DNA from 3 places in the Exiguobacterium sp. s28 genome. Region 3 is predicted to be linked to each of the others. Evidence: riboswitches for the same ligand, from Rfam matches in the RefSeq annotation. Region 3 holds a riboswitch; each other region holds the start of a gene.
The links. Region 3 has a riboswitch for thiamine pyrophosphate ahead of thiW (energy coupling factor transporter S component ThiW). Riboswitches for the same ligand answer to the same signal wherever they lie in the genome.
Positions count from the first base shown of each region.

Region 1 (4,974 bases), on a different contig from region 3:
TCGGCATGACGAGCGACGAGGCGACGACCGAGCTCGAAACGGCCGGTTTTGTCGTCGAGGCAACTGAACGGGCAAGTGACAACATCGCCGCTGGCGACGTCATCTCGCAGACACCGCAAGCCGGACGGAAGCCGAAACGTGGGACGACCGTGACGATTGTCGTCTCGGCCGGAAAAGAGACGGTCGAGATGCCGGATGTTGAAGGACTGTCCCAGTCGTCGGCCGAGCGGACGCTCAAAGATCTTGAGTTCACGGACATCGAGATTCAGTCGGAGGCATCCGAGACGGTCGATAGCGGGGATGTCATCTCCCAATCGATCGCCCCAGGCAACGAGGTCGTCCCATCTGAAGAGACGGTGACGCTCGTCGTCTCGACCGGCAGCAATAAAATCGAACTCGCCAACTTGGCGGGCTATACGTTCGAGGAAGCGACAACGTATGCCGAACAGAATAGCTTGAAAATCGTCAAACGTGATGAGTATTCAACGAGCGTTCCTGCGAATCAAATCATCCGTCAACTCCCGACGGCCGGTACGGCAGTCGACCCGGGGACGGAACTGACCGTCATCGTGTCACAAGGGGTAGAACCGACGGACGTCTCGATTGAACGGGAAGTCAACGTCGAAATCGAGCCGCCCGCTGAAGGCGAAGAAGCCGAGGCACTCGAAGTCGTCATTCGGACGGTCGACGCCCGTGGCGAAGTCGAGGTGTTGCGTGATAAGATAACGGAGACAACGACTTACTCGTATACGCTCGTCATCGCACCGGACGAAGTCGGAACCGCGACGATTGAAGTCGACGGCGAAGTCGTTCGCACGGATACGGTGACTTACGCACAAGCAAAAGATTCACAATGAAGAGGTGGCGTGCGCGTCGCCTCTTTTTCTAAGGAGGGAATGGAATGAAAGGTACGATTATTCGATTACAAGGCGGATTTTATGACGTCATGACGGAAGAAAAACAAGAGATCCGTTGTCGCGCCCGCGGCAATTTCCGCAACCGGAACATCTCGCCGGTCGTCGGTGACGATGTCGACATCCAAGACCAAGGGGATGGTACCGGTTATATATTGGCTGTTGACGAGCGGTCGAACCATCTCGTCCGCCCGCCGATTGCCAACATCGATCAAGCGTTCTTGTTATTCTCGGTAAAAGAGCCGGCGTTCTCGTTCCATCTGCTCGACCGTTTCCTCGTCTTGATCGAGTCGAAGCAAGTCCATCCGATTATCGTTTTGACGAAAATGGATTTGTTGACGGAGGCGGAACGGGAGAAGATTCACGAAGCAGCGGCTTTATATCGTTCCATCGGCTATGAGGTCATCGAGACATCGACCGAGGACGGGTCGGGGATCGAAAAAATCCGCGGGTCGTTTAAGGAGAAGACGAGTGTGTTCGCCGGACAGACCGGGGTCGGTAAGAGTTCGCTCTTGAACGCGGTCGCACCGGAACTAGAACTTGCAACCGGGAAGATCTCGAAATCACTTGGGCGCGGTAAGCACACGACGCGTCACGTCACGCTGATCACGCTCGCTGACGGGCTCGTGGCCGATACGCCTGGTTTCTCGAGCCTCGAGTTCCCAGAAGAACTCGAAGTCGAAGAGATGCGCTGGTGTTTCCCTGAGTTCGTCGAGCGGCATGATGACTGTAAATTCCGCGGTTGTGCCCATTTGAACGAACCAGGTTGTGCCGTCAAAGCGGCCGTCGAGGCGGGAGAAATCGCTTCCACCCGCTATGAGAATTATGTTACGTTTATGGCAGAGTTAAACGATAGACAACGGAGGTACTGACATGATTAAAATTGCACCATCGATTTTAGCGGCGGACTTCGCCAATTTAGAGGCAGAAGTGAAGGCGGTCCAAGAGGCCGGAGCGGATTACATCCATTTTGACGTCATGGACGGTCAATTCGTCCCGAACATCTCAATCGGCCTACCGGTGTTAGCGAGCTTACGGAAGAAGTCGGACATGGTGTTAGACGTCCATTTGATGATCGACCAGCCCGAACGGTTCGTCGAAGATTTCATCAAGGCCGGGGCGGATATCGTCACGGTTCACGTTGAAGCGACGAATCATTTGCATCGCGTGTTGCAACAAATCAAAGCGGCCGGCGCCAAGTGTGGTGTCGTCTTGAATCCGCATACGCCGCTGTCATCGATTGAACACGTGCTCGGTGACGTCGACATGGTGCTCCTCATGACGGTGAACCCTGGCTTTGGGGGCCAGGCATTCATCGAATCGGTCGTCCCGAAAATCGCGGCGCTGAGCGAGATGCGCCAAGCGCGTCGTCTCGACTTTGAAATCGAGATTGACGGCGGTGTCAACGCAGAGACGGCGAAATTATGCATCGACGCTGGAGCTGATGTGCTCGTGGCTGGTTCAGCCATCTATAACGAGCCGAGCTATAAAGACGCAATCGATAGCATTCGTCACGCATCTCGTGTATAATCGTCGATAGAACAACAAATATTGTCGCAAGGGGTGTCACATTCTGTGGCTGAGAGGCATTTGCTAACCCTTTGAACCTGTTCCGTTCACACGGACGTAGGGATGTGGCGAAAATGCACGTTGCTACTCGATAGCAGCATGGCGTTTACGTCATGCTGCTTTTTGTCGTTCGCTCATATAATAAGGAGGGAATAAGATGAAACAACGTTTAAAACTACAGGCGCTCATTGAAATCTCATTGTTCGCCGCACTCGGCTTGATCTTTGATTTGCTCATCCCGTTCCGGATGCCGCAGGGCGGATCGATCAGCCTGGCGATGTTGCCGATCTTTGTGATGGCGTACCGCCATGGATTAAAAGGCGGACTGGCGACAGGAGCGCTCGTCGGAACGCTGCAACTGCTGTTCGGGGCTTACATCTTCACACCGGTCCAGTTCCTGCTCGACTACACGTTCGCTTACGGTGTCGTCGGGATGGCCGGACTGTTCGCTGGTCAAGTGAAACGGGCCGCCAAGGACGAGGCGAAAAAGACGCTCGTCGTCTACTTGGTGCTCGGGGCGCTCCTCGGTTCACTGCTTCGCTACGGCGCCCACGTCTTATCAGGGATCGTGTTCTTCGCCGAGTACGCGGAAGGGCCGGTCGTCGCCTATTCGTTCGCTTATAACATGACGTATATGTTGCCGTCCTTCCTCGTGTCGGCCGTCGTCCTCGTTCTCTTGTTCGTCTCGGCACCACGTTTCGCCACGCTCGCGACCCGGGGTCTCCGCTAATGCGGGTGTTGATTGTGGCGGCCAGCCCGGAACCAATCTCGGGACTCCCGCGTGACGTCGATTACATCATCGGCGTCGACGGGGGGTACGAGACACTGTTGAACCAAGGGCTGAACCCGGATCTCGTCGTCGGCGATTTCGATTCCTTCACGGGCGAAGTGCCGATTGACGCCGTCCGTTACCCATCTGAAAAAGACGTGACCGACCTCGAGATTGCGCTCGAGGCGGCCCGTGGACACGGGGCGACGGAGATGCTTGTGTACGGCGCTCTCGGTGGACGCCTCGACATGACGCTCGGCAATATTGGGCTGCTCGAGGCATATCCAGAGATGCGTTTGTTCACGGCCGGGCAAACCGTTCGTCTTGTTGGAGCTGGGCGTCACGAGCTCCCACGTCAAGCCGATCATTATTTGTCGCTCCTCCCGTGGAAGCGGGCGAACGTGTCAATCCGCGGCGTCAAATATCCGCTCGATCGTCACGATGTCGTCAGCCATGAGGCGCTCACGATCTCGAACGAGTGGGCCGGTGAGGCGGCGGACTTGATCGTGCACGAAGGAAAGGTGCTCGTGCTGTATATCAAAAAATGAACACAAAAAAATCCCATCGGCGAATGCCGCTGGGATTTATTTCGTTCGTGTATAAAAATTATACGCGTTCAACGAGACCTGATTTAAGAGCGCGAGCTGAAACCCAAACTCGTTTAGGTTTACCGTCAACGAGAATACGAACTTTTTGTACGTTTACACCCCAAGTGCGTTTTGTCTTGTTGAGTGCGTGCGAACGGTTGTTACCTGATTTAGGTGATTTACCTGTTACGTAGCATTTACGTGCCATGCGTTTCCCCTCCTTTTTTATGTGGGTTCGTCCTAATAGACACTCGTTTATATTAGCACGGGTTTTTTCACGATGCAACTAGAAAATCATAGGATGACAAGAAAAAAACTTGACATTACTGGAAAGGATTTTAATAATGAATGAGGGTTACGGCTACAATTGACCGAGTTTATGGAGCAGGTTCTTTTAATAACTAGGTACTTATTGTAGAATGTAGTGAAGGAATCATTCCGAATGAAGGAGGCTACTCCATATGGCAATTGAAATGAAGACAACATATGGCAATATTGACATCACGAACGACGTGGTCGCAACACTCGCAGGCGGTGCGGCGATGGAATGTTTCGGCGTTGTGGGAATGGCGTCTCAAGCTCAATTGAAAGACGGGATTGCAGAACTATTGAAGCGTGAAAACTACGCCCGAGGCGTGGTCGTACGTCAAGATGGAGAAGACGTACATATCGACATGCACATCATTGTGAGCTACGGGACGAAAGTGTCGGAAGTCGCATATAACGTGCAAAGCCGTGTAAAATACACGCTCGGTGAAACTTTAGGATTAAACGTTTCGTCGGTAAACATATTCGTACAAGGCGTTCGTCTGACGAATGACTGACGAGAACGAAGGAGGATTTGGTGTGGGTTTAAAACGTTTAGATGGATTGGTGTTCGCGAACATGGTCGCGAACGGTGCAGCCAACTTGAGCCAGAATGCGGATTATGTAGATTCGCTTAACGTCTTCCCGGTGCCGGATGGCGACACGGGGACGAACATGAATTTGACGATGACATCGGGTGCGAAGGAAGTGGCCGCACTCAACACGGCAAATATCGCTGACGTCTCATCGAAGTTTGCACGTGGTCTCTTGATGGGGGCACGCGGGAACTCCGGTGTTATTTTAAGCCAATTGTTCCGTGGCTTCGGTA
Region 1 covers NZ_JACSLL010000002.1:110,919-115,892, reverse strand. The annotation lists gene pknB (Stk1 family PASTA domain-containing Ser/Thr kinase) at 1-857, shown strand, start outside; gene rsgA (ribosome small subunit-dependent GTPase A) at 902-1,786, shown strand; gene rpe (ribulose-phosphate 3-epimerase) at 1,788-2,444, shown strand; TPP riboswitch at 2,464-2,564, shown strand; gene thiT (energy-coupled thiamine transporter ThiT) at 2,641-3,213, shown strand; gene KNP78_RS02940 (thiamine diphosphokinase) at 3,213-3,800, shown strand; gene rpmB (50S ribosomal protein L28) at 3,859-4,047, opposite strand; gene KNP78_RS02930 (Asp23/Gls24 family envelope stress response protein) at 4,301-4,663, shown strand; gene KNP78_RS02925 (DAK2 domain-containing protein) at 4,686-4,974, shown strand, end outside.
Region 1: it holds a riboswitch for thiamine pyrophosphate, as region 3 does, so the genes downstream of both, thiT (energy-coupled thiamine transporter ThiT) here and thiW (energy coupling factor transporter S component ThiW) in region 3, are expected to answer to the same signal.

Region 2 (4,974 bases), on a different contig from region 3:
TCCAAAGACGAGCGTCGTCCACAATGTCCCGAGCGCGGTCAATAAAAATGGGATCATGAACAACCCCCATCTTCTCCAGCTCACAGCAGAGAATAGCGTTTGAAGTGTAACTGTACCGAGAAAAACAGCAAGCGGAGTCCAAGGGTTATACATGAAGGCGAGACCGAACATGAGACATGCCACGGTCAGAAATTTAATCGTCGGGTTCATCTCATGAAATGTCATCGCGATTCCTCCATCAATAAGCCGTGGGTGCGTAGTAATTCTTTTTCATCCCAGAGTGAAGCGTCATATGGCCCACTCAAGTCGCCGTCACACATCAAATAATATGTGTTCGCAATCCGCGCGAAGCTGAGGTCGTGCGTCACAAACAAAATCGTCTGGCCGGATCGTGTTCGTTCGACCATTAAGTCATAGAGCGCACGAAGCGATACCTCGTCTTGTCCGGCAGTCGGTTCATCAAACGCAATCAGTTGTTTATTAGACAGCATCATCACTCCGATGGCGAGCCTTCGTTTTTGACCGTGACTAAGGGAGAGTGGATGGTGGTCACGCACTGATTCGAGCCCGAGCCGCGTTAAGACGTCCTCAATCGGGCGATTATGGCCATATGCGAGTTCTCGGGTCACATCATTCGTAACGAATAGATGCGCCGGTGATTGCGGGACGAGGCCGACTTCACGATGTTTCCGGGCTAGTCTTCGCAGCCATGTCGACTTTCCGCTACCATTTCGACCGAGCACCGCAATGAGATCACCCTCAGCGACCTTTAACTCGCTCGCTGCTAATTGAAATGTTTTTCGTTTTAATTCCGGTATGTGAAATAACATTTTCTCTCCTTGTTCAACTTTAATTGGAAAGAACGCATAATCTGGTCGGACGATGAACGGTCCATCATAGTCGATGCGCCCACTCACGAGCTTTATTTGTCGGTCAAAAAAATCACCCCATATGTATGGCCGATGCTCGATGACGACAACGTTTACGGTCTGTGCGACGCCGTCGAGCCAACGAACGAAATGATGGGCGGTCTCAGGATCGAGGTGAGCGAGCGGCTCATCGAGGAGGAGCCACTCGGGACAGCCAATCAAGGCACAAGCGACGGCAATTTGCTGCTTCTCACCCCCCGATAGGTCATGAATGGTACGGTGACGATAATCGGTCAAATGCAACGCCTCTAACATTGTGGTGACACGGGCCATCATCTCGTCTCTCGCGACGGCAAAGTTTTCGAGCGTGAAAATCAATTCTTCTTCGACCGTCTGCATGACGAACTGACTGTCCGGGTCCTGAAAGACCGTTCCGACGCGCCGGTTCACTTCGCCAGCTTCATACGTATCATAAGAGCGATCGAACAAGTGCAGTCTGCCCGTCACGATGCCATCACAATTGTCCGGATAGAGACGATTCATCAAAGCGAGCAATGTTGATTTTCCCGACCCACTTGCCCCTGTAATGACCGTTCTCCCTTTTGTTAGACGTAGTGTGATATCCGTCAAGACATCGCATTTCTTGTTCGGATAACGAAATGTCAGATGTTCTGCCTCAACCATGCATACGGTCCTGTCGCGCGAGGGCATACCCATCAAGCGCGCCCGTCCGAAGCAACAAGTCGCTCAAAATCTTACCGCCCAGACCAGCAATCAACATCCCGCTCGTTGCGCGTAAAGCGAACATCGTAGCCACATATGTCGGACTGAGGGCATTGAGCCCTCCCATGACGTACGTATACGCGAAACTTGTCACAGCAGCACTGAATCCGGCGAGCATGAGCACCCAAAGATCATAGCGTTTATAACCCGTCAAAGCGAACGCCGCTTCGGCGCCGATCCCTTGAACGATCCCAACTAAAATGATGCGCGGTCCGATGGCGTTGCCAATCATCATCTCAATCGTCGCCGCAAGCACTTCGGACAAGAATGCAGCCCCAGGCTTGCGAATGATATAAGCTGCGATAATCGAGACGATGAACCATATCCCAAAAATCCATTCGTAGGCGATTGGTCCAATCAGACCGGCCCACAAGTTACCAGCATGGACGAACGCCAAATAGACCACCGCGAACACGACCGATAAAATCGACAACAAGACGATTTCTTTTAACTTCCACGATTTAAGCATCCATGCGTCCCTCGTGTGACGGGCTGTTCACGCTGAACGTCACCGTCATGACGACGTGGCTTGTCTTCTGTCGGACGCGATCAAACGTCGCCTCATAGAAAGCGAACACCGGCTCGATGTCCCCATGTATGCCTGAGGCGTAATGCATCGAGTCATTGAAGACACCCCGCTCTTTCGCAAAAGCGATTTCTTCGTAGATGATGTCCATGTAGTTCTCATCACCGAGCGGATAGAGCGCGAACTGTGAAGAGACATATTGCGGACCGACGGGACCATTAAGCGGTTCGCTCGACACAACGAGCACTTCATCTCCGGCCGTATCCCCTGGACACCCGACCGAGAACGTCCCGCTCATCGACACATGTTCCCCTGTCTTCGTCGCGTGTGACAGCACGGTCTTAGCCACATCGAATACATGCTCACTTCGTCCACGGATGACCGTCGACACGTCATCGGTATGTCGCCAGACGTTTTGTAAATCCGTCTCCTTCAACGCCCCTTTGATGATGCTCACGAAATCAGTCGTCATCGGGCTCAGTGTAAAGCGGAACCCGACGATCGGGCTCGTTCCACATTGTTTGTTCATGTTCTATTCCCCCTTATTATGTGTACACAAAAAAGCCGCATCCATGAGAATGCGGCCACTCGTCCAATTTTAATCCATTAGAAAAAGTGCCACACTTCCTCACGCCGGTATTACCCGGATCGAGTCATAAGGGATTGGAGCCATGCTCACATCTCAGCCGAAGCACCCCTAGTGTAGTCCAATGTATGCGGTTGTTCATGCAAGAATCAGTATAGACGACCACTTTCATTTTGTAAACGGTCTTATGAGAACGTGACGACCTCGTTCCCCGGAAGTGTGTCCCGGAGCGTCGACCAATCCAGCGCCATCTCCTCATCTGTCAGCAGACAGTGATCGAGCTCTTGTTCGATGATGGCTCGATCCATCCGCTGCCCGATCAAGACGAGCTCCGTCTGTCGGTCACCGTACGGTTCGACATAGTCGGCGGCGAGTTCCGGTTCGGCCGCGAACATGTGACGACGCTCATCTTCCGGAAGCGTCGCGAGCCAGCGCCCGGCATGTTCGAGCGTCGAGGCGTAGCCCGCTTGTGAAAACAGACAGGCGAGGTCGTTCCGGGAAGCAATCCATAAGAACCCTTTCGCGCGGACGATTTCTTCCGGAAACGCCTCGATCCAGGCATGGAGACGCTCCGGGTGGAACGGCCGACGCCGACGATAGACGAATGAACTGATGCCGTATTCTTCCGTCTCCGGCGTGTGCACATCTGTCTCAAGTTCTTGAATCCACCCGGCCGCATGCATCGCCTGTTCGAAATCGAACAAATTGACATCCAACAGCTCGGTCAATTCCACGTTCGCATGGACAGACGTCAACAGCTTCGCGGTTGGGTTGAGCGCCTTCAACAGTCCGGTCATCTCGCCGAGTTCGGTCTCGGTCACGCGATCCGCCTTGTTCAAGACGATGATATCGGCGAATTCGACTTGGTCGACGAGCAAGTCGACGACTTCGCGGACGTCCGTCGCCTCGATCGCCTGCTTGCGTTCATGGAGCGACTCGCCCGAGTTGAAATCTGTTAAGAACCGAAACGCATCGACGACGGTCACCATCGCATCGATATAGACTCGGCTCGTCAAATCGATGCCGAGGGCGTCATCGGCATATGTAAACGTTTGGGCGACCGGGATCGGCTCTGAGATCCCGGACGACTCGATGATGATTCCGTCGAGGTCCCGGTCGTTCGCAAGCTCTGTTACCGCCTCGAGCAGGTCCTCACGGAGCGTGCAACAGATGCAGCCGTTCGATAGTTCGACCAACTTTTCGTCCGTCCTCGAAAAACCGCCCTGTTCAATCAATCGCTCATCGATATTCAACTCGCTCATGTCGTTGACGATGACGGCGTATTTCTTGCCCGTCCGATTGTACAATATGTGGTTCAATAGTGTCGTCTTACCGCTTCCTAAATAACCGGACAGCACGGTGACCGGGATTCGTCTCATTCTACCCACTCCTAAATCGTAATGATTACTTTTTAGATAATGACGGGTCGGTGACGTCTTGTCAAGAAAAAAACACGCCCGTTTCCGGACGTGTTCTCCTGCCTATTCCTCTAACGCCTTGCGTTCGGCCTCTGAGCGTGGATAGGCGTTCGCCTGCCATTCGGCTCGATAAATCGAGTCGAGCTGGGTCAGACCGACCTCATCCGCGTCCTTGTCGGCATCCACACTCGGCGTCTCATCCCACCGCGGATTCAAATACGTATGATCGTCTTCCCGGTTCGCCTCCAACAGCTTTTGAATCCCGACCCGGGCGACCGCCGCGAGCGCCAAACCGATTCCCGCACGAACGAGCAATCGTTTTACCATCTTCGTACCTCCTTATCGACCAAACCGATAGAGCGGCATCCCTTTCACATCTGTATCAATTTTAAAGACCGAACCTGCGTCCGGATGGGCCTCGAGCGCCGCGTCATCCATTCCTTCGCGCGCCGTCGTGATCGCAAGTTGTTTCAAGTCATCACCGACGAAACAGCATGACGTGACGTTCGGGGCCGGCACGAGCACCTCGAGCACTTTTTCACCCGTCTTCGGGTTCCAGCGCGAGACGCGTCCGCCCGCGAAGTGGGCAATCCATAAAAAGCCGTCCTCATCGGATGTCATGCCGTCCGGGAATCCTTCCTCATCTTTGAAATCGATGACGACTTCCCCATCCCCGAGTGTTCCTGTTTTCAAGTCGAACGGGTATTTGCGGACCGTCTCGGTCGGTGTATCGATATGGTAGAACGTCGAGTGGTCCGGAGACCATGTCAGACCGTTCGACAGCGTCAGTTC
Region 2 covers NZ_JACSLL010000005.1:110,627-115,600, forward strand. The annotation lists gene KNP78_RS07625 (energy-coupling factor transporter transmembrane component T family protein) at 1-225, opposite strand, end outside; gene KNP78_RS07630 (ABC transporter ATP-binding protein) at 222-1,553, opposite strand; gene KNP78_RS07635 (ECF transporter S component) at 1,546-2,121, opposite strand; gene KNP78_RS07640 (YkoF family thiamine/hydroxymethylpyrimidine-binding protein) at 2,114-2,707, opposite strand; TPP riboswitch at 2,787-2,887, opposite strand; gene KNP78_RS07645 (GTP-binding protein) at 2,950-4,143, opposite strand; gene KNP78_RS07650 (hypothetical protein) at 4,246-4,509, opposite strand; gene KNP78_RS07655 (SMP-30/gluconolactonase/LRE family protein) at 4,522-4,974, opposite strand, start outside.
Region 2: it holds a riboswitch for thiamine pyrophosphate, as region 3 does, so the genes downstream of both, KNP78_RS07640 (YkoF family thiamine/hydroxymethylpyrimidine-binding protein) here and thiW (energy coupling factor transporter S component ThiW) in region 3, are expected to answer to the same signal.

Region 3 (4,974 bases):
CGGTACGGGGACGGTGTCTAAAATGTGCGCGACGACGTTCGCTTTCGTCGACTTGATGCCGCCTTCAAGTGTTAACGTGATGCGATGGGCGAGCACATACGGCGCCACGGCTTTGACGTCTTCTGGGATGACATACAGCCGGCCGGCCAAATAGGCATAGCTTTGACAAGCACGGAGCAATGCGATCGCGCCGCGTGGACTGACCCCGACCTCGACGGACGCATGGCCCCGGGTCGCATGGACGAGACCGAGCATGTAATCGAGGACATCGTCTTGAATCGCGACTTGTCTCGTCTCAGCCTGCGCTTCTTGCAGCGAGGCGAGTGACGTCACGGCCTCGATTTGTTTGCGGGTCTCGGTCAACACTTGCAACAACAGTTCTCGCTCTTCGGCGGCTTCCGGATAGCCGACCGGAATCGAGATGAGGAACCGGTCGAGTTGCGCGTCTGGGAGCGGGAACGTCCCGGCCGATTCAATCGGGTTCTGCGTCGCGATGACAAAGAACGGTTTCGGCATCGGATACGTCTTCCCGCCGATTGACACTTGTCGTTCCTCCATCGCTTCGAGCAGCGCCGACTGGGTGCGTGGGACGGCTCGATTGATTTCATCAATCAGGACGATGTTTGCGAAAATCGGACCTTGGCGATGGTCAAAGCCTTGCGTCTGCATATTGAAGTAGTCGGTCCCGATGACGTCGGACGGGAGCAAATCGGCCGTAAATTGGATGCGCGAGAATGACCCATCAAAACTGCCGGAGATCGCTTTGGCGAGCAACGTCTTCCCCGTGCCCGGAACGTCCTCAAGCAAGATATGTCCTTCGGCGAGAAGTGCCGTGCAGCAGAGACGAACGACTTCTTCTTTCCCTAAATACACTTCATTCAATTGTTTGATGACCGCTTCGATTCCCATTTCGTTCTCCTCCGTTGGTAGATGTCTTATTCGAAGTTTACCTGTTTATGGTAATATAGACAATAAATAGTCTGAACATTCCGATAAGGAGGGAAAAGATGAAGTGGTCCTCTCGATTTATAGGGTTCCTTGTTGTGACAGCTTGTCTCGTTGTGACGTTCGTCTTTGTCAGTAAGGAGACGTTCAGTTGGTTTCAAACGCTCGAGCATCCAGTTGACGATCCTCTAATAGAAGAGCGTGAACAAGAAGAAGGGGAACCGGACGAGGATGGAATCGATTTAACGACAGTTGGTGAAAGCGAAAAAGGTGGAGCCTTACGTGAAAAGAAAAAAATGTTTGAGTTTCCATTCGGTTTGGGTGGAGGCGATGCACCCGGAGGACTCGGAACACTGTTCGCCATCCTCGCTGCTGCCGGATTGATTGTTTACAGTGTCCGGAAATGGTTGCGTCGTCGACGGCTGGAAGGACTCACGTTCCTTTTTACGGATGACACTTCTACTCAACCATCACACGAAGCGGACGCAACGATCGCTGCACAAACGTTCCCGATGCTCACGAACATCGAACTGAGGGATTGGCTCATCACGTTCAACGCGTCGCTCGCCCCTGAGTTAAAACTTCGGACGAATGAGACGGTCGTCGACTGGTTCGAACGCATCGAGCTGACAGATATCGACGCCTCGCTCTATCATCTGATTCGCTATGGTCCCGCATCCGATCATGACATCCCGTTCGAGCAGCAACAACGATTTCACGAGGCACTCGACCGTTACTTGAAGCGGCAACCCTGAGCGAGAAAGTACCCGGGTTCTCAATGACTGGCAAACATGCTACGCTCATTGATAACAGGAAAAAAATGTAACTTTCTTAGGAGGTTTGATTGATGAAACGCCTAGGCCTACTCGGATTCAGTGTGTTTTTGCTGACCGGGTGCACCGATTCCGTTGAGCAACCCATTGTCCCGGCCGATACAAATGAACCGTCGTCCGAAGACATCACCGCTTGGACGCGAGAAGATTTTAAAGACGTCTTCGACCAATATGAAAAAGTCCCGCCGCTCTTGAAGGCACTCGAGAACGATGGACTCACCCCGTTCCGCGAGACGTTCGAGCACGTCGTCATCGCCGGCGACGGCATCCAGCATACATACGCCGATATTCATCCATTCAAACTCGATGACGGCACGTACGCCACCGTCTATGAGAGCGAGAACGGAGACATCGCCAACGGTCCCGAGTCGGTCGCGCCGCTGTTTTGGCAAGAAGCATCGTTCCTTCAATTCGTCGAAGAAATCGAGAAACGAAAATATGGGACGAGTGCCCCACCGACGGACGTCGTTTTGACCGAAGATGAATTCCAGACGCTCTATAATCGCCATGCCTACACATCCGCGCTCATCGTCGAGCTCGACGAATGGGGCGTACAACTGGCGCGCGATCCGCTCGAGAACGTCATCATCGCGGGAAACGGGGTCAAGGAAGTGAAGGCCGACTTGATCGTCTTTGAAGTCGAAGGCGGCTACGCCATCGTCTACGACCGAGACGGTGAGATCTTCAAAGGGCCGGAGTCGATTGCTCCGCTGTTTTGGAGCGAGACGGATTATGAAAACTTACTTGAGAAGTATGAATGACTTATGGGAAGCGTCGTTTCAAGTCCCGGTACTCGAGTAGCAAATCGAGCCATTGCGCCGGCTTATCGCTCGACTCAGCTACATCGTACCGGTATCTCGTCACATATACATGCCACGACAGGGCACGATAGACGCAACCGAGCTCCTCGGCGATCAATAGATGACGCCAAAGTACGTCCTTGGGTGCGACGCCGCTCCATGCTTCCAAATAAACCGTACGCATCGTTTGAATCTGTTCATACCAGGCGACCTCGTCTTCTTCCGGCAATAAGTCGTACAGCGCGTTCCAAAACACGCGCACGCTGAAAAATGGATGCGTGACGGTCGCGTCGCCCCAGTCGAGGATACACAAATCATTCGTCCGTTCCCGCCAGAAGATGTTGCCGCCGTGCAAATCACCGTGCTCGAGACTCATCGGCATCCCGGTCGCCAGCTCATCGCACATGGCGATCAATTCATCTTGAAGCGCGAGCATGGCCTCGGCTTTGTATCGCTCGAGCCCGGCGCAGAGCTCAGGTAAATACGTGCGGATTTCGTCCTTCAACTTGGCCGGTCGGCGGTCCGGGATGCCGTAAGACAAGCAGGTCTCGATCTGGTCGATCTCCTGTCGTTGCAGCTGTGCGTATTGACGCAACGCCGCTTCGTATCGACTCACGTCCGGCCGTTCACGTAGCGCCTCTCCGCCGATGCCTCGCATGAGCAACCAGTTCCGGGCTGAATCGATGGTGATGACGTCAGGCACGAAATTAGGATGCCGCTCGGCAAGAAACGCCGACAGATTGGCTTCGCCGCGGCTGATGTCGGTCACCGCTTTGGCGTAGTAACGTTCCTCATTGAGCGCGCCAACAAGCAAGTACGTCAAATCGGTATCTTTGATCACGTGCCACCTCGCATTCGGCACGTTTGCCTCAATCCATCGTTCGAACCGTTCACGAAACGATCGGTCACGCCATGGAATTGCCTGTCTCATCTTTTTCACCCTTTCTTTCATCATCTCCTAGGAGGAAACGATATGGACGTTGTATATTACTCATACCCGGTCGATGCCATCTTGTATATGTACTTAGGGGCGACGGCCGTCGTCAGTCTCATCATCGGGCTGCTCGTTTGGCGTCTGTTCAAGCGCCGAGCTGTCGGCTTTTGGACAACGCTCGTTCTCAGCTTTGTCGGGCTGTCGCTCTCGCTCGTCTGGTTTCAAAACGCGTCCGTCGCCGTGTTCATGGGGACACTCCCGTGGCTGATCAATCTCGTCTTCTCCCTTTTGTTGTATGGCCTGTTCGTCGGCATCACCTATGTCACGTTCCGACCACGAAAGCTCGACCGCGTCAAATGACGGTATACTATACTCATGTTAATAAACGACCACTAGGGGAGCCTTCGGGCTGAGACGGCATGCGCCGGACCCTTCGAACCTGATCTGGCTCATACCAGCGTAGGGAAGTGGTGTGGGATTCGTCTGTCTTTCCACGCCACTTTTCCACTTGGAGAAGTGGCGTTTTCATTTTGAAAGGAGACTATCTATGCGTATTCAACAACTCACTTGGATGGCGATGCTCATCGCCATCGCCGTCATCGGTTCCCTGTTCATCTCGATTCCGACCGGTGTCGCCCGTGCCTATCCGATTCAACATATGGTGAACGTCATCGCCGCCGTCACCGTCGGGCCGATCGGGGCCGTTCTCGTTGCGTTCGTGACCGGAATCGTCCGTGTCATGACCGGTACCGGGTCGCTCTTGGCCTTTCCCGGAGGTATGATTGGGGCGCTTTTGGCCGGGGTCTTCTATATGAAGACGAACCGCGTCGCCTTCGCCGCATTTGGTGAAGTCATCGGGACCGGCCTCATCGCTTCGCTCGTCGCCGTCCCGTACGCCAAGGTGTTGATGGGGAGCGAGTTCGGGGCGCTGTTCTTCTTCCCAGCCTTCCTTGCCTCGAGTGTGACTGGGGCCGTGCTCGGCTGGATTGTTTTGGCTCGGGTCAAGCAATTGCGACCACTCACGGCGAAGCGATAAATACTTCCCTCCCACCGATAGTAAATGGTAAAATCAGGATATCAGATATTAGAAGGTCATGTCTTGAATCGATTGACGCTATTACTGGCTGCCACCGCTTGCCTGTTCATATCCGGTCTCTTGTACACGCTTGAACGCATCGCCACGTTCACCCGCTGGAATGCTCAGATTGCGACGGGCACGTTCTCCAGCGAGCCGATGTTCGTCGATGTGCTGCTCCAAAATGTGTTCATCTCGATTTTCGGAGTGGCTGCCATCGTCCTCTTTTTCAAAGCGGGCGACGCTGTTCAAGGCTCAACGACGACGAAAACAGGGACGGCCGACTTATGACGGCTGTCCCTGTTTGACGTGATGCGATGGTTTTACAACTCTAGTGAAGAAGTGTATTTTGCAATACAAATGTGCACAATAATGCAACGAAAAGTA
Region 3 covers NZ_JACSLL010000003.1:266,643-271,616, forward strand. The annotation lists gene KNP78_RS05830 (AAA family ATPase) at 1-909, opposite strand, end outside; gene KNP78_RS05835 (hypothetical protein) at 1,008-1,700, shown strand; gene KNP78_RS05840 (hypothetical protein) at 1,793-2,539, shown strand; gene KNP78_RS05845 (aminoglycoside phosphotransferase family protein) at 2,541-3,509, opposite strand; gene KNP78_RS05850 (hypothetical protein) at 3,552-3,872, shown strand; TPP riboswitch at 3,897-3,995, shown strand; gene thiW (energy coupling factor transporter S component ThiW) at 4,060-4,548, shown strand; gene KNP78_RS05860 (hypothetical protein) at 4,612-4,878, shown strand.